DNA from 2 places in the Cohnella soli genome. Region 1 is predicted to be linked to the other one. Evidence: riboswitches for the same ligand, from Rfam matches in the RefSeq annotation. Region 1 holds a riboswitch; the other holds the start of a gene.
The links. A riboswitch is a leader RNA that binds a small molecule or an ion and turns the genes downstream of it on or off. The one in region 1 is predicted to bind preQ1.
Positions count from the first base shown of each region.

Region 2: it holds a riboswitch for preQ1, as region 1 does, so the genes downstream of both, queC (7-cyano-7-deazaguanine synthase QueC) here and queF (preQ(1) synthase) in region 1, are expected to answer to the same signal.

Region 1 covers NZ_JBHSMI010000028.1:820,111-829,269, reverse strand. Annotated here, with positions in the region: gene ACFPOF_RS19480 (DHA2 family efflux MFS transporter permease subunit) at 1-979, opposite strand, end outside; gene ACFPOF_RS19475 (PadR family transcriptional regulator) at 1,103-1,672, shown strand; gene ACFPOF_RS19470 (YpdA family putative bacillithiol disulfide reductase) at 1,719-2,738, shown strand; gene ACFPOF_RS19465 (WD40/YVTN/BNR-like repeat-containing protein) at 2,833-4,080, shown strand; gene ACFPOF_RS19460 (response regulator) at 4,266-4,775, shown strand; gene ACFPOF_RS19455 (sensor histidine kinase) at 4,772-6,835, shown strand; gene queF (preQ(1) synthase) at 6,762-7,253, opposite strand; PreQ1 riboswitch class I at 7,407-7,450, opposite strand; gene melA (alpha-glucosidase/alpha-galactosidase) at 7,613-8,914, opposite strand; gene ACFPOF_RS19440 (helix-turn-helix transcriptional regulator) at 9,084-9,159, shown strand, end outside.
Region 2 covers NZ_JBHSMI010000029.1:122,747-131,905, forward strand. Annotated here, with positions in the region: gene ACFPOF_RS20930 (PRC-barrel domain-containing protein) at 1-111, opposite strand, end outside; gene ACFPOF_RS20935 (cysteine desulfurase family protein) at 141-1,292, opposite strand; gene cymR (cysteine metabolism transcriptional regulator CymR) at 1,302-1,721, opposite strand; gene mnmA (tRNA 2-thiouridine(34) synthase MnmA) at 1,913-3,067, shown strand; gene queE (7-carboxy-7-deazaguanine synthase QueE) at 3,466-4,203, opposite strand; gene ACFPOF_RS20955 (6-pyruvoyl trahydropterin synthase family protein) at 4,196-4,654, opposite strand; gene queC (7-cyano-7-deazaguanine synthase QueC) at 4,651-5,316, opposite strand; PreQ1 riboswitch class I at 5,366-5,410, opposite strand; gene ACFPOF_RS20965 (cold shock domain-containing protein) at 5,635-5,832, opposite strand; gene ACFPOF_RS20970 (methyltransferase domain-containing protein) at 5,934-6,653, opposite strand; gene ACFPOF_RS20975 (hypothetical protein) at 6,897-7,130, shown strand; gene ACFPOF_RS20980 (hypothetical protein) at 7,150-7,329, shown strand; gene pepF (oligoendopeptidase F) at 7,543-9,159, shown strand, end outside.

The sequences.
Region 1 (9,159 bases):
CGCTATACAGCTTGCCGACGACCGGCATGACGAGCGCCATCGCTAGCGAGGCAGGCAACAGGATTAAGCCCGTGTCGATCGCCGACACATTCTGAATTCTTTGCAGGAACACCGGCGTCAAGAACGTGCCGGAATACAGGCTGATCGTCAAAATATTCGCGATAAATAAGTTCAGCGTATACCGTCCATTGCGGAAGACGCGAAGATTCAGCAGCGGAGTTTTCGCCGTCAGCTCTCTCCAGATGAACAAGACGAGCATTATACTTCCGCCGACAAGGAGCGAAATGATTTTCGCCGAATCCCAGCCCCACTTGTGACCTTGCCCGAGCGCAAGCAACAACGACGAACTGCTTAGAATAACAGTTAGGAAGCCAAACAAATCGAAGCTCTTCGGTACGCTAAGACGATAATACGGTATGTATTTCGCCACGCACCAGATGCCGATCAAGCCTACAGGGATGTTCATGAGGAACAACCATTGCCAATCGTAATTCTCCAGCAGCCACCCGCTCAGCGTCGGGCCGAACGCCGGGGCCATCATCGATGCGAGCCCCCATAACGCGACCGCCATCGCTTGCTTGTCGCGAGGGATGATCTGATAGATAATGGACATGGTAGCAGGAATAATCAAACCGCTGAACGCCCCTTGCAGCACGCGGAACGCGATCAGCGAATATTCGTCCCAAGCCGCCGCGCACAACGCCGAAGTCAACGTGAAACCAATCAGCGAATAAAGATAAAGTCGTTTGTAGCTCAGCTTTTCTCCAAGATAACCAACGATCGGAGCCGTCGTTCCCATGGCAAGCATAAAACCGGTAAGCGTCCACGTCACCGTGTCAAGAGACGTATCGAAATGATTTTTCAAAATTTCCAACGCAATGTTGATCGTTGATGAAGCCAAAATACATAAAAAAGACCCGATAAAAATAGCAACCATAATCGGCAAAAAACGTATTTCTTGTTGTTTGCTTTCTCCCATTCGTCTCTCCCGCACCCTTCGATTGAAACTATGTCTTTATTTACATATAATAGAAATCGATTATTCATCATACACCTACATCGGTTATATGTCAAAGTTTACTTATTGTCTGGAGGATCATCATTGAATACGCTCTCGTACGGCTTACTCAGCCTGCTCTCCCATTCTCCGCTATCCGGGTACGACCTGATGCTCAGAATACAACCTTTCTGGCCTGCCAAGCATAGCCAGATCTATCCTTTGCTTTCCGCTCTGGAGAAAGAGAATCAAGTGTCTTTCGAAACGGTTTCCCAAAGCGATAAGCCGGATAAAAAGGTGTATTCCATCACGTCCAAAGGACTCGCATCATTACGAGAATGGCTCGCCGAGCCTGCCTCGGACCCGGTAATGCGGGACGAGCTGATGCTGAAAGCCTACTGCGTATCCGCCGTTGACCCTGTAATCGCCCGCCCGTTGTTTCAACGCAGGCTGGAACATTATGAGGCCAAACTGATTCGATTCGAGGAGAAAATCGCCAGTATCCAACGCGACGGAGGATTGTCCGACGGCGAATCGCCGAATTATCATTCGGACCGATTCGGTGCATATATTTTGCTGAACAAGGCGATGATGTCTTCCCGCACGAACATCGAATGGTGTCGTTGGGTGCTCGATTTGATTCCTAACACGAACGAAAACTCCGGGAACGATTAATCCTGTTCTTCCCTTTAACTTCATATGCATTGGAGCCTACAACAACATGACAGAAGAAGAATTACGCCCAACAACCGAAAAAGCCGTCATCATCGGCGCCGGCCCTTGCGGATTGTCTGCCGCGCTGGAGCTTCAGAAAGTCGGCATCGAGCCGCTTCTAATCGAAAAAAACGCGGTCGTCCACTCCATTTATCAATATCCGACTTATTTGCAATTTTTCAGCACAGCCGAGTTGCTCGAGATCGGCGGCATTCCGTTTACGTCCGTAAACGAGAAGCCGTCACGACGCGAAGCGTTGCAGTATTACCGTGATGTCGCTCTTCGAAGCAACCTGCGCATTCGCGCCTATGAAACGGCGACGGCGATCGTACCGATCGAAGGCGGCTCGTTTCGCGTGGAAACGGTCGATCGGTTCGGCCGTACGGCCTCGGTTACAGCCCGGAACGTGATTGTGGCCACCGGCTACTTCGATCATCCGAACATGCTTGGCATTCCCGGCGAACAGTTGCCGAAAGTCAGCCATTTCTTTCAAGAGGCACATCCCTACACGGGCATGAAAATCGCGATTATCGGCGGCAACAACTCCGCAGTCGATGCCGCGATGGAGCTTCTTCGCGTGGGCGCAGACATTACCGTCGTCTATAGGGGAGAGGATTACTCGCCAAGCATTAAACCGTGGGTACGCCCGCTGTTCGAAGGCAATGTCAACAGGGGCAAAATCCGCATGATTTTCTCTTCGCGAATCGTCCGGATCGACGCCGAATCGGTAACCGTACAGCCGAACGAAGCTAATAGCGAACCGTACACCATCGACAACGACTTCGTCCTCGCCATGACCGGATTTCGTCCGGAGCGGACACTGTTGACTGACGCAGGTGCAATCGTTGACGCCGATACGACGGTTCCCTCGTTTAACCCCGCAACGATGGAGACGAACGTACCCGGACTGTTCATCGCAGGCGTTATCGCTGCAGGACGCGAAGCCAACGAAATTTTTATCGAGAGCGGCCGCCACCATGGCACACTTATCGCCAAGCGCATCGCGGAAGTAAATGCCATAACCTAATATGGGCACAATGAAATAGACGATTAGCGAACGATGAGTCTGGAACCTTATCTTCACGCGAATCGTCTATTCCATTAAAAAGGTGTGGATTGAAATGACCCTCGGAAATTCAAGCAATCGTTTGCTTGCAGTATGGTTGACCGTCTTGCTAACCTCGTTCGCAATGGCTGGCTGCACAAGCGCGAACACGAAAAATGCGGTCGAAACGACGTCCGCCTCGGCAAGTATCCCGGCATCCGCGGACTCCCAGCCGCCTGCAACCGCTTCTGAACCCACTTCGGCTCCGGAGTCCGCACCGGCTTCCGAGCCTGCATCGCCAGAACCGGCTCCTGCTCCCGAGCAGATGGCCGGCGTAACTGCACTAAGGCTTGTCGACTTCAAATCCGGCTGGGCGGGCGGAGACGGTTGGATTGCCCGTACCGATGACGGCGGCAAAACATGGAATCGGCAGTGGTCGGATCGTTATACCGCGAATGAACTGTTCGCCTTGAATGGGCGCGAAGCTTGGGCTGCCCTCGGCAACAACGAAGGCGAAAACAAGACGCTGCTGCATACGTCCGACGGCGGCAAGAAATGGGCGGAAGCCGGAGCTTTGCCCAATTCGGCGTTCCTTCATTTCGTTTCTTCCGCGGAAGGTTTCAGCGGCAATGCCCATACAAAGGATGGAGGGCGTTCGTGGCATACTTACAAACTTCCAGACAACGTCGTCGGGGACACCTACTTCCACGATTCTAAGGAAGGTTGGGCCGTCTCCCAGACTGACGGGCAAATCAACTTCCTACGCACGACTGACGAAGGCGCGAACTGGAAACAGGTAAACACGATGAAGACAGCCGTACCGGCAACGAACGCGATTATTCGCTCCGGCGGCAAAGGCGACGCATGGATCGTGCTGATCGGCGATTCGGGCATGAGCCAGACGTCTTATTCCTTGTTCCATACGAAGGATGCCGGCAAACATTGGCAGCCTGTACTTGCCAACAATCAAGCCGGATCGGGACCTGCCCCGGGCTACGAGATGAACGCCAAGACACAGGTACCGAGCAATACGGGGTCTGCTCCAGGACCATTGTACGTCGTTAATCGAGATGTCGCCTTTATGGGCGGCGTATGCTCGGCCTGCGATCTGCCGAATACGATGGGCAAGACGACAGACGGCGGCAAAACATGGATCAACTTGAAGCCGGCTTTTCCTGGCTACGGCCAGCAGCTCATCGCCGCAGCAGACGCGAAGCAGCTCTGGTGGGTGCTGAACGATCCTTCCTCTGCTTCCGTGCTCTACGTCTCCTCGGACGGCGGGAACAATTGGAGCAAAGCCCATACGTTCGCGAAGCCGGGCTGACGACTGTCCAATTCGTGTATCTCGCCTGACAACCGCCCCTTGCCTCGCCATGAGCGACGGCAGGGGCTTTTTCGCGTGACCCGCGTCACGATTTTAGTCATTTTGGTCATGACATCGTCTATAAGTCGTCCGATCAACCTTCCGGTGTGTTAATCTGAAAGCATCCTAACGAAGAGATGGTGTCCATGATACGCGTATTGATCGCAGATGATCAGTCTTTGCTAAGAGATGGCCTACAGACGATCATTAATCTGGAAGACGACATGAGCACGGCCGGGCTTGCCTCCGACGGGCAAGAAGCGGTCGAATTCGCGGCGTCGCTGCATCCCGACGTCGTGTTGATGGACATTCGCATGCCCCGCTTGAACGGTATCGAAAGCTTGCAGGCGATCAAACAAACTTCCCCCGGTATACTCGTGCTTATTTTGACGACGTTCATGGAACATCGTTCGTTGATAGAAGCAGTAGCCGCCGGAGCAGATGGTTATCTGCTGAAGGATATCGGAGGCGAAGAAATCGTGCGGGCGATTCGACTGACGATCCAGGGTCATCCGATGCTTCCTTCCTTAATAGCGGCAGGCGTCCACATGAGCGAAGGGACTTTCCGCGTCGGCGCTGGCGCCATCTACGGAAAGATCGACGACAACGATCGTGCATATGCAGTCGGCCTTCTGAGGGAGAACGTGATCCCATGAGAAAACAAGCCGCTTCCCTGCTCATCTGGTTGACCGTATGCGTCGCCGTGCTCGCATTATTCGTCCCTTCCTTTTACATTAAAGGCGACGTCGGATTGGGAAACCCCGATTCTCCCGTAGCGTCGCTTTCGAAAAATTGGCTCGTTCATTACGGTCCGAAGCCCCCCGGCGAAGGGGAGAATCAATGGCAAACGTTCGATGAGACGGAATGGCGCAAGTTGGAGAGCTATAAGGGGACATTGTGGGTCAAAAGAACACTGCCGGCCATCCCTTGGCGGAACCCCTATTTATTCGTCGGAGGCATGAACCGGTTCGAAGTCGAGCTGGACGGCCGTTCCGTATACAGCTTCAACATGGATAACCAACCGGTCTTTAATCAATTTCTCATGACCCGCCACCCGATTCGCATCGATCCGGAAGACGAAGGCAAGACACTGGCTCTTCGCATCGAATGGGACAGACTGCCTTTCTTCGCCAATGCGTGGATTCTCGCCGGGAATCCGGACCAAATGCTCGCTTCTTTCCTTCGCAACGATGCCGTTAAATACGTTTACGCTATCATTTATATGATCGCGACTTTGGCCGGTATTATCTTGTATTTGAGAAGAAAAGAAATGCTGTTCTTCTGGTTCTCGACGCTCGCGTTCACTTCCGGCTTCGGACTTCTGCTCTTGTGTACGTCTCTGCAATGGTTCGTCGACGTCCACGAATGGTACTACTGGCGGGACCTTCTGCTACCGATCGGCGTATGGGCATTCACCGGACTGTACGCCGAAGCGCTTGGCTCCGTCAAACGGCTTCCCGTTCGCATTACGAAAAATACGCTTCTTATATACGCATTCGCTTGCCTCGTTGCCGGAATAATAAGCCCGACGCTGTATTGGAAAATGCTAACCGCAGGTTTCCCGTGGCTTGCTTTGGCTGCCATCGGCGTCGTCATTTTCGCGATGCTTAAATATCCTGCCGGATCGCAGCCGCCTGTCGAGAAAAAATGGCTGCGCCGGGGGTTTATCATCCAGGTTGTCTGCGGTCTCGGCCACATTATTTCCAACTCGTTCTCCTCTATGGATAAATGGCTGAAAGACGCCCCCTACTTGCTTACGGTTATCGGTCACTTGCTCGCCAACGGCCTATTCTTGTTTATGGTGTGCAATGCCATGATCCTTATTTACCGCGTCCGCAAAGTGTACCGCGAGTCCGAGCAGAACGCCAAAGAGCTCCAGTCGAAAAACGCCGAACTGGAGCAATTCCACCGCAATCTGGAGCAGCTTGTCGCAACTCGTACGGTGGAGTTGGAGCAGGCGAACCAGACGCTGTCCGACACGTTGCGCGACAAAGCGGAAACGATGGCGGAAATGTCCGTCCTGGAAGAAAGAAACCGGATCGCGCACGAGATGCACGACGTCGTCGGCCATACGCTGACCGCGGCTATCGTGCAGCTCGAAGCAAGCAAGAAATTGGCCGCCAAGGAAGGCGCCATGCCACATGGCAAGCTGGATATGGTGAGCGGCCTTGTGCGCAAAGGCTTGGACGATATTCGACGAACCGTCCGCATGCTCAAATCCGACGCGCCGCAGGAGAATTTCGAAACGACTTTGCGAGAATTAATCAGGGAAACGGTCGAAACAATGGAAGTCGCAATCGAAGCGTATATAGACATCCCGCGTGATCTCGGCCGCCTGACCGAACAAGTCGTCTATCATGCTTTGCAGGAAGGTCTCACGAATGGCATTCGTCATGGCCGGTGCAGCTGGTTCAAATATTCCTTGCAATCGTCGGACGACGGAGAGAAGCTCGAGATTCGGTTGTGGAACGATGGCGCTCCATATGGACAAGCGAACCCCGGCTTCGGATTATCGACAATGGCGGAGCGCATCCGGCTTCTCGGCGGCACGTTCACCGTCGGGTCTTCCGAAGACGAGAACGGTTCCCCGTTCGGCTGCGAATTGGCGATTACTTTGCCTCTGCGGGGACAGCCTGCCGGCCTTAGCGATTGTCGACTTTCTCGGGATACAGATCATGGTTCAACAGACGATGTTCGGCCATTGCCTCGTACTTAGTCCCGGGTCTGCCCCAATTGCAATAAGGATCGATAGAAATCCCCCCGCGCGGGGTAAACTTGCCCCACACCTCGATATAACGCGGCTCCATGAGCGCGATCAAATCGTTCATGATGATGTTCATGCAATCCTCGTGGAAATCGCCATGATTGCGGAAGCTGAACAAATACAGCTTAAGCGACTTGCTCTCGACCATCCTTACGTCCGGAATATAGGAGATATAGATAGTGGCGAAGTCCGGCTGACCGGTCATCGGGCAAAGACTCGTGAACTCAGGACAATTGAACTTCACGAAATAGTCCCGCCCCTGATGCTTGTTGTCGAACGCCTCCAGCACGGTCGGATCGTACTCGTACGCGTAACGCGTCCCTTGGCTCCCCAGCAACGTAATGTCTTTCATTTCATCTTGTGCACGCATAAAAAAATCTCCCTTCGTCGTGAGAAGAGAGAGATTCCATGGAACGCCCAGTGCCTGCTAAAGAACGTGAAAAAAACGGCACGTCGCCGAAGAAAGGAACCCGGCTCGCCGCCACCGCGGCTAGACCAGGCCTATCGTACAGGCGTGTGTTCGTTTTTCTTAGTTTTTTATAGAGGGAGTTCGCGAACCTCTCCCGAACCGCCCGAGCGGTCGGATTTTCTTCTTAATTGTAACTTCATTTCTATTGTACCTTTCTTTTGCTTATAACAAAAGGTGCTTTGTACTTGTGTTGACGGAACGAAACAAAGCAATGAAGCCCCCACCAACTGAGGCGGGGGCTTCGAGATCAGAGAATGCGATTATACGAACTTCGGCAGCCAATCTCCGTGCGCCTCGATCAAATCGTCGCACATCGATACGATATCATCCATCGACAACTCTGCAGCCGTGTGAGGGTCGAGCATCGCAGCATGGTAAATGTGCTCTTTCTTACCTGTAATCGCAGCTTCGATCGTCAGTAGTTGGGTGTTGATGTTCGTGCGGTTAAGCGCAGCGAGCTGTGGCGGCAAATTGCCCACATAAGTCGGCGTTACCCCGGAGCGATCGACGAGACAAGGCACTTCAACGCAAGCTTCGCGCGGCAAGTTCGAGATCAGGCCGCCCGTGTTCATGACGTTGCCGCCGATTTTGAACGGCACGTTCGTCTCGATGGCTTCGAGAATGTACGAAGCATACTCGTGCGAACGCTGGTGCTCCAGATTAGGGCTGTTCACGAGCTCTTCGCGCAGCTTCTTCCAATTCTCGATCTGCTCGATGCAACGGCGCGGATATTCGTCAAGCGGAATGTTGAAGCGCTCGATCAGCTCCGGATAGTTGCGTTTGATGAAGTACGGGTGGTATTCCGACGTATGCTCGGACGACTCCGTATTGTAATAGCCGAACTTGGACATCACTTCGTAGCGCACCATATCCCAATGCTTCTCTTTTTGCTTCTCGGCCGCGCGTTTCTTGATCTCCGGATAAAGGTCCACGCCGTCTTTGGACACTTCGAGCAGCCAAGCCATATGGTTGATGCCCGCGATTTTCGTTTTGACGCCTTCTTGGTCGAGACCGAGGCTCTTGAACAGTTCCGGCATGCACACTTGCACGCTGTGGCACAAGCCGACCGTGTTGACGTTGCCGTACGTGTTCATGACATTCGTCAGCACAGCCATCGGGTTCGTATAGTTCAAGAACAGCGCGTCCGGGCACACTTCGCGAATATCAGCAGCGAAGTCGAGCATAACCGGAATCGTGCGCAAGTTGCGGAAAATGCCGCCGATGCCGATCGTATCGGCAATCGTCTGGCGCAGACCGTATTTCTTCGGGACTTCGAAGTCGGTGATCGTACATGGATCGTAACCGCCGACTTGAATGGCATTGACGACGTATTTCGCGCCGCGCAGCGCTTCCTTACGGTCGGAATACGATTTAACGACACATGTGCTTCCGGATGTTCTTTTGATGCTATTTAGAATATTCTCGGAATCTTTCAGACGAACCGGGTCGATATCGAAAATCGCTATTTCGAATCCTTGAAGCGCTGGAGTGTGCATGACGTCCCCAAGCACGTTTTTCGCAAAAACCGTACTTCCGGCGCCGATAAAAGTAATTTTAGGCAATGAAAAAACCTCCGTGGAATGAGAATGAGTCACTCCCCTTAATCTACTGCAAACGATGGGTTATGCCTATGGAACGTTCGCGCATCTATATGGACATTTGTCGTTTATTTGGTAAAGTAGAGAGATCAAGCTGCATCATGAATCGTCAAAACAAAGGCAGGTGAGCCTGATGAACGACGGGCACGAATATTTTCTAAGCGCGATTAATCCGTCTCCCTCCGTAGGCGAAGAACTGACCGTATTAT
Region 2 (9,159 bases), on a different contig from region 1:
GATGCCGACCAAATTCCAAAACTCGTCGAACCATAGATCTTTGACCTTACCGACGGCCTTGCCGCTTTCCAGCAGCACCGGCATGCCGATGATCGCTTGGGCTTGAATCATGTGGGACTCCTTACGATTTCCGGTCCCTGTTATCTATTACGCAGGCGAGCCGAAATGGTTGCAGTCATTTTTGCCGTTTTATCCGCTTCTTCATTAGTATTGCCCAATCCGAAGCTAAAACGTACGGCCGACGACACCCTTTCAGGCGCAAGATTCATCGCTGTAAGCACGTGGGATGGTTTAAGCGATCCCGAATTACAAGCCGAACCGCCGGACGCGGCGATACCCGCGAGGTCGAGGTTCATCAACATACTTTCCGACGAGACGCCGGGAAAGCTAACATTCACGATGTGCGGCAATCTGCGATCCGGATGACCGTTAATGACAAACCCGCTAGAGCCGAGCGCCTGCTCCAGCCCGCTTAAGAACGCTTCGCGAATGTTTTCCGCGTGTGCGATTCGCGCTTCGCGGCCAATGCTTACGATCTCCGCCGCTTTGGCGAACGCGGCAATGCCTGCGACGTTCTCCGTGCCGGCTCTTCGGCTTTTTTCTTGCGAGCCGCCGTGTAATAACGGCTGAAAGGGCGTGCCTTTCCGCACATAAAGAAGACCTACGCCTTGCGGTCCATTGATCTTGTGAGCAGACAAAGTGAGCAAGTCGACCGGTAACCGCTGCAAATCAAAATCAACATATCCAAATGCCTGCACTGCATCGACGTGCATAACCGCTTTATAAGTGCGCGCCCACTCGCCGATCTCGGCGTAAGGCTGTAGCGTTCCCGTCTCATTGTTGCCCGCCATGACGCTGACGACCGCGGTATTGTCCCCGATAGCCGCTTTCGCGGCTTCCAACGATACGATCCCGTTCGAATCGACAGGCAATACGGTCAGCTGAAAGCCGTCCATTTCAAGCTTGCGGCATGCGTTCAGTACGGCATGATGTTCGACCGCCGTCGTCACGATGCCGTTCTTTCCTTTCTTGCGCTGGGCGTACGCGGCGCCGAACAAAGCGGTATTGTCGCTTTCGGTTCCGCTTCCCGTGAATACCAGATCCGACGCCGAGACGTTCAGCACCTCGGCGAAGACGTCGCGCCCCGCCGTTACCCTTTCCCTCGCCGCGCGCCCGAGGGCGTGCAAGCTCGAAGGATTGCCGGGGCCGGCGCCCGCTGCTTCCGCGTAAGCGCGGATCGCTTCGGGGTGCATGGCGGTTGTAGCCGCGTGGTCAAAGTAAATCAATTTCATCTTTCACACCTAAATATAAAACATATAATTGTCCAGCTTCTCCGCGCCCTTAAACGTAATGAGATCTTCAAGCGAGGTCGAATCTAGAACTTCGGCGATACTGTCGCGAATGCGAAGCCAGAGGTCGCGTTTGGCCGGATCATCTTCTTCGGTGAAATCGACCGGACTGATCGGCCCTTCCAATATGCGGATGACGTCACCTGCGGAAATCGTACCTGGTTCCTTGGACAGCACATATCCGCCGTATGCTCCCCTAACGCTCTTGACTAGACCCGCGTTGCGAAGCGGAGCGATCAATTGTTCCAAATAGTGTTCGGAAAGTCCATTTTTCTCCGCAATGCTTTTTAACGAAATCGGTCCTTCGCCAAACTTGGACGCGAGTTCCATCATAATCGTCAGGCCGTAACGGCCCTTTGTCGAGATTTTCAACAAGAACACCTGCTTTCGCTGTGTCAAATGGAGGGTATCCCCATATTAAATCTATGTTATCACATCTATTTTCTTTTTGGTCAAAAAAAACATGTCATATTCATGAAACAGGCCTGCAGAAGTGAGAAATGCGCGCGTTTATGCTAAAATAGTACCACGATTCCGGGCTTCAACAAGGAGAGAGTTAATTTATGACAATAGATGCTTCATTGCTTCCCGATTACTCGGACCGTTTTCCCGATCCGTCTAAAGTCCGCGTCGTCGTCGGCATGTCCGGCGGCGTCGATTCGTCGGTCACCGCGCTGCTGCTGAAGCAGCAAGGGTTCGACGTTATCGGCGTCTTCATGAAAAACTGGGACGACACCGATGAGTTCGGCGTCTGCACGGCGGAAGAAGACGCAGAAGACGTCCGAAGAGTATGCAACCAGATCGGTATTCCCTACTACACCGTCAATTTCGAAGGCGAATACCGGGATAAAGTGTTCGAATATTTCCTCGAAGAGTATCGGCGCGGGCGGACACCGAATCCCGACGTCATGTGCAATCGCGAGATCAAGTTTGGAGAATTTCTGCACAAGGCGCTCGAACTCGGCGCGGAAGCGATCGCCACCGGCCATTACGCCCGCGTTTCGTTAACGGACGGACGTTACGAACTGAAGCGAGGCGTCGATAACAACAAGGACCAAACGTATTTCCTTCACGCCTTGAATCAGTCACAGCTATCACGAGCGATGTTCCCGATCGGCCATCTGAACAAGCCTGATGTGCGTCATATCGCCGAAGCTGCGGGGCTGGCTACCGCCAAGAAAAAGGATAGTACAGGCGTCTGCTTCATCGGCGAACGCAACTTCAAGGAGTTTCTAAGCCAGTACTTGCCGGCCAAACCCGGCAATATGGTCGATCTCGTAACCGGAGAAGTCAAAGGACGGCACGATGGGCTCATGTACTATACGCTCGGGCAGCGGCAAGGTCTCGGCATCGGCGGTTCGGGCAACGGCGAACCTTGGTTCGTCGCCGGCAAAGATCTTGAAACGAACACGCTTCGCGTCGTGCAAGGGGATAGCCATCCTAGCTTGTACTCCGTCGCGCTCACGGCGACAGGCGTCAATTGGATTGCGCCGGAGCAGCCTTCCGCCCCGTTCCGATGCGTTGCCAAGTTCCGCTATCGTCAACCGGATCAAGGCGTAACGGTCGTTCCGCAAGCAGACGGCACGTATCGGGTCGAATTCGACGCCCATCAGAAAGCTGTCACGCCAGGCCAAGCGGTCGTATTCTACGACGGCGATGTCTGTCTTGGCGGCGGCACGATCGATAAAGTGCATATGCTTGAGCCGGCGATGTCTTGAAGCAGTTACTGGTGCTGTCCCAGAAGCCGATTGTAGTTGCGCAAAACACAACTAACTGTCTGCTCGGAGTTGCGCCGGAGTGCTGTAGTTGCGTAAAACACAACTAACTGTCTGCTCGGAGTTGCGCCGGAGGGCTATAGTTGCGCAAAACACAACTACATGCCTGCTCGGAGTGACGCCGGCGGGCTGTAGTTGCGCAAAACACAACTACTTGCCTGCTCGGAGTGACGCCGGCGGGCTGTAGTTGCGCAAAACACAACTAACTGTCTGCTCGGAGCGACGTCGGCGGGTTGTAGTTGTGCGCATAAACCTTGGTCGGATGCTTAGCGGCAATAGCTCAAAAATCTGCAATGGCGGCGCTGGATTTCCCATTCGATGCCGACAGCCTGATCTTTGTTTTAAACGCCTCTCTTATTTCCCCATAACCATGCATGAAGCTGCGGCAACACGCGAACGTCGCTCCATTCCGCCGAGCTCGTTACTGTCCCGACGAGCCATTCGTAGCGAAAAATCAGACGGCGGAGAAGCAAGTCGGCATCTCGTTCATTGACGTCGTCGTTGCCGGACTGCAGGAAGAACGGAACGTCGGGGTAACGATGGTGCACCTTCGACGCATACCGCAAATCATCGTTATCGAATACAACGACTTTCAGACTGAAAGCATGTCGCCTTGCCTTCCTCAATTTCTCGATTATCGCATCCAATACGTCCCAATTCGTGTCCATCCCCGAACTAGGAGGCTTTGGCGACAAAGTCAATTCATCGATGTTCAGAAACCAATCCTGCCACCGGCTCCCTTGCGTCTCGAGTGCGACCGTTGTCCCGCCCTCGCGAAGAAGGTCGACCAGTTGTCCCAATTGCGGCAACAGCGCGGGATTCCCGCCGGATAGCGTCACGTGCGAGAATACCGCTTCCCCCGCCTCGGATAGAAGCTCTGCCTTTACTTCCTCCGCCGTCAACATTCGAATTTGATCCTTGCCTGTACCGTCCCAAGTAAAAGCAGAATCGCACCAATTGCAGCTATAATCGCAGCCGGCGGTGCGGACAAACATCGTCTTGCGCCCGATGACCATGCCTTCGCCTTGCACGGTCGGTCCGAACACTTCGAGAACGGGAATTCGTATAGACTTAATCATGCGCTTTCTCCCCGAATCTCTCGTCGATGCCCGGGCGGTAAACCACGTAACTGGTAGGCGTCTCCCGCAAAAGCACTTGGATGCAACGAGCCCGCTTTCCCCGCTCGTCCAAATGCTCCTGGACGATCTCGCATAAGACTCTCGCCACATTCTCCGTCGTCGGGTAACGCAGCGGATGATCCGCTCCGAACCATTCTTTATGATCGTTCAGCGATGTATGGTCGAATCGGTCGTGAACGAGCTTCTTGACTATGGAGAAATTGACCAGAAACCCTGTATCGTCGAGATCGTCTCCCGCAATCGTCACATTGGCGAAATACGTATGGCCGTGAAGTCGGCTGCAAACGCCCGCGTTATCGCTGGGGATGTAATGGGCGGCAGCAAATTGCATATCCTTGTTGAGCTCATAACGGTAAGGATGGGCGACAGTCGGATAAATTTGTTGAATCATATCCGTCCTTCCTCCCGCTTCGCTTGTTCGTATTCCCGCAACCCCCGCGCCCGGAGCAGACATGCCGGACACTCGCCGCAGCCATTAGCGACGACGCCTTCGTAACAAGTCAACGTATGCTCCCGCACGTACTCGAAAGCGCCGAGATCGTCCGCTAATTGCCAAGTCTGAGCTTTGTTCAACCACATGAGCGGAGTCTCCAATACGAAATCGTAATCCATGGCCAAATTTAACGTCACGTTCAACGATTTCACGAAGACGTCCCTGCAGTCGGGGTATCCGCTGAAATCGGTCTGGCACACGCCGGAAACGACATGGCGCGCGTCAATCTGCTTTGCCACGATAGCCGCGAACGAGAGAAACAGCAAATTGCGGCCGTCGACGAAAGTCGTCGGCAATTCCCCTTCCGTCTGTTCGATCGCGATATCCGAACGAGTTAACGCATTTGGGGCGAGCTGCCCAAGAAGCGACATGTCTAGAACGTGCTGCTTCACGCCTAGATCCGCAGCGATTTTCGCCGAGACCTCTACTTCCAGCTTATGGCGCTGGCCGTAATCGAAAGTCACGACTTCTATTTCGTCGAATCGTTGGCGAGCCCAGAACAAACAGGTCGTGCTATCTTGGCCTCCGCTGAAAACGACGACCGCTTTATTAGGTTTCATGATCGTAACTCCTCCTCCGAACGCGAAAAAACGGCACCAAGGAGATGCCGTTTCCTTAGTTTTTTATAGAGGGTGTCGCTAGAACCTCTCCCGCTTTCCGGCATGTGCCGGCAGCGGATTTGTATGCTGTTAGATCGATTGTAGCCGAGGTTGCCGATTCTGGCAACTCATCGGATGCGGTTCTGTCGGATGCGGTTCGACTACTCGTCTCTGAGCCTTTAGCTTTCTTCTCCGGGATCGACAAGAAAAACCCCCGGCATAGGCCGGGGGGTAGGTCGCTAGTTCGTGATATGAGAATAAGTCGGAGCGAATCTCGACTTACAGTTTCACCACGTTAGAAGCTTGAGGACCGCGATTGCCTTGCGTGATTTCGAATTCAACCGCTTGGCCTTCTTCCAATGTTTTGAAGCCGTCGCCTTGGATCGCCGAGAAGTGAACGAATACATCGTTGCCGTCCTCGATCGAAATGAATCCGTAACCTTTTTCCGCGTTAAACCACTTAACTGTTCCTCTCAAATGAAAAACCTCCTAAAATCTCGCCGTCAATCGGCGAATACAATGATTATAACCTAAATTACCTACATCTGCAAGAAGAACCAATCGTTATTCCGCGCGGGTTACAGGCGCTTTTTCACCATTTTGAGCACGTCGCTGCGGACCGGCGTGAACGGCAAATTCGTTGGCAATAATTCGGCGATCGCAAGTCCCTTCAGCTCGTCCAGCACGTCATCTAGGAAAGAACATGGCTCCCATTTGAGCGAGACAAGCGGATAGATTCTCAGTTCCCCGCCCGGTTCCAACACGCGCAGCAGCTCCGCAATCGCTTCCTTATGGAACGCCTCTCCGAAAGACTCCGCGTACAAGAAAAGAAAATGGCTGCACGTCACCAGCGAGAACGAGTCGTCTTCGAAAGGCAGTCGAGGCAATGACGCATCCATGTATTTAGAACGATCTTCCTTAAAGTGAGCGGCAAACAGTTCAAGCGAATGTTCCCGCATCGCTCGATGAGCTTCCGGCGAACCGTAGAAGCTCCAATCGAAACTGTCCGCAATGGCGGCGATCTTCGCCGACGACTCTTCGATCTCTTTGCGCGCAGCCGCAATGACGTCCTCTGTCATGCCTGCGTAGAACGGGTCGGCCGCAATCGCCGGCACACCTTTCGCATTCAGGCAAGCGACGAACGATGAACCGCCTCCTGCAACGTCTAGCACCGGTCCAGCTCCGATCGTCCGTTCCGTCAGTCCGAACATGGCGGCGTACTCTTCATACGATCGGCAAGTCGAAGCCACCCCTGTCTGCGGATACTCGGGAATAACGGCTTTGTTTTCATTTTTCATGTCCTGCCTGCTCCTCTCGTCTCGTCAATCCGGTCTCGTCTCTGCTCGTCTCTTGCACATCCAAATCGTTCTCGGCCCGCGTTCGGGCGAAAATGATTTCAAGTAGAATCCCATATTCTCCCGATGTTGTCAACAGGTTCTCCCCAGTATTCTCTTCCGTATTTCCCCAGCGCCTCATTGATTTATGGCGGCATCTCTTCTATGATGAAAAAAACGGCAATGAGCCGACAACAGGAGATAAGCATGTTCGCCAAACATACCGTCTACAAGCACGACCACTACAATATGTTGACAGTAGAAGTTCAAGGCAAAACGCTCGTCGTCCGCGAAATTTCCGATCAATGGGGCGAGACGTGCCACAAATTCGTCAGTCGTCCGGAAATGATGGATTGGGCAACGAAAAGATTCACGCCGGAAGACTTTCCGGATGGAGAAGATGGCCTTCGGGCGGCGCTGGAGAAGTTAAAAAGCATCTGACCGGGAGGATCCACGTTATATGGATAACGACGCGAATATCATTTTCATTATCGCTGCTTTCGGGCTCGCGGTCGTTCTCATCCTCATGAGAGAACGGATCCCGGAGAAGTTGCGGCGTTCGATGGCGATCTTGTCGATCGTCCTCGTCGCGTTCGCCTTCTTCCTGATCGTCTATAGCTTCTTTAGCGCGGGCGCTTAAGGAAATTTTTCCGGGACATACTACTTCGGTACATTATACGCTGCGTACCGGAGGCCAAACATGAAACTGCAAGCGATAAGCGTGGCCGCCCTGGCGGCGGCCGCGATTTTGCTATCCGCGACGACGTCCGAATTCGGAAGAACAGCACCTATCAATGCTGCGATGACTTCCGTTCGGAAAGTCGAAACGCTACCGAGGAGAGTGAGCTTACCGATGAGCCAAGTGATGAAAAGATCCGAAGTGCCGAATGAGCACCGCTGGAAGCTGGAAGACCTTTACCCGAACCAGGCGGCGTGGGATGCCGAATTCAAGAAAGTTAAACAACTGGTCGGAAAAATCGCCGATTACCAGGGCAAATTAAAAGACGCCGCCTCCATCGCGCGTTGCTTCGCTCTCGACGACGATGTTTCTTTATTGACGGAACGTCTCTACGTCTATGCGAACATGAGACATCACGAAGATACGGCGGAAACTTCCTATCAGGCGCTTTCCGAGAAATCGAAGAAGCTTAGCGTTGAAGTCGGAGAAGCAACTTCTTTCATCACACCGGAAATTCTCAGCTTGTCCGAAGCCCAGTTAACCGGCTTGATCGCCGAGCCCTCTCTCGCCAAGTACAAACGAACGCTCGAAGAGATGTTGCGCCAGAAGCCTCATATTTTGTCCAAGAACGAAGAGTCGCTGCTCGCGCAAGTCGGCAACGTCTCGCAAGCGCCGAATACGATTTTCGGCATGTTGAACAACGCCGATCTGAAGTTTCCTAAAGTGCGGAACGAAAAAGGCGAAGAAGTCGAGCTGACGCACGGCCGTTACATACAGTTCCTCGAAAGCAAAGATCGCAACGTCCGCCGGGAAGCGTTCAAAGCGATGTACGATACGTATGCGAAATGGAAAAATACGCTCGCATCGACGCTCAGCGCCAACGTGACGAAAAACTTGTTTTATGCGAAAGCACGCAAATATCCTTCCACGCTCGAAATGTCGTTGTTCGGGGACAACATCCCGCAGTCCGTCTACGACAACTTGATCTCGACGATTCACGAGTTTTTGCCGCTTATGCATCGTTACATGGACTTGCGCAAAAAGCTGCTGAAGCTCGACGAACTGCACATGTACGATCTGTTCGCCCCTCTCGTCGAAGAGTTCGCTATGGAGATCACGTACGAGCAAGCCAAAGAAAAAGTGTTCGACAGTCTAGCACCGCTCGGCGAAGATTATCGCAAAGTGCTGCGTGAAGGTTTCGACTCCGGCTGGATCGACATTTACGAGAACGAAGGCAAGCGCAGCGGCGCATACAGTTGGGGCGCATTCGGCACGCACCCCTATGTGCTGCTCAACCACAATGATAACTTGAACAGCATGTTCACGCTGACGCACGAGATGGGACACGCGCTGCATTCGTACTACTCGGATCACAACAACGAATACCGCGACGCGCAGTACACGATCTTCCTCGCGGAAGTCGCGTCAACGCTGAACGAAGCGCTGCTGATGGATTACTTGCTCAAACGTTCGACCGATCCGAAAGAGAAAATGTATTTGCTGACGTACTACGCCGATCAGTTCCGGACGACCGTTTTTCGTCAGACGATGTTCGCCGAATTCGAGAAAATCATCCACGAGAAGGCGGAACAAGGCGAGGCACTGACACCGCAAGATCTGAGCGAAATCTACTACGGCCTGAACGTCAAATATTACGGGGACGGCATGGTCGTCGACAAAGACATCGAGATGGAATGGGCGCGTATCCCCCACTTCTATAACAGCTTCTATGTGTACAAATACGCGACGGGATTCTCGGCGGCGACTAGCTTCTCTAAGCAGATTCTCGAC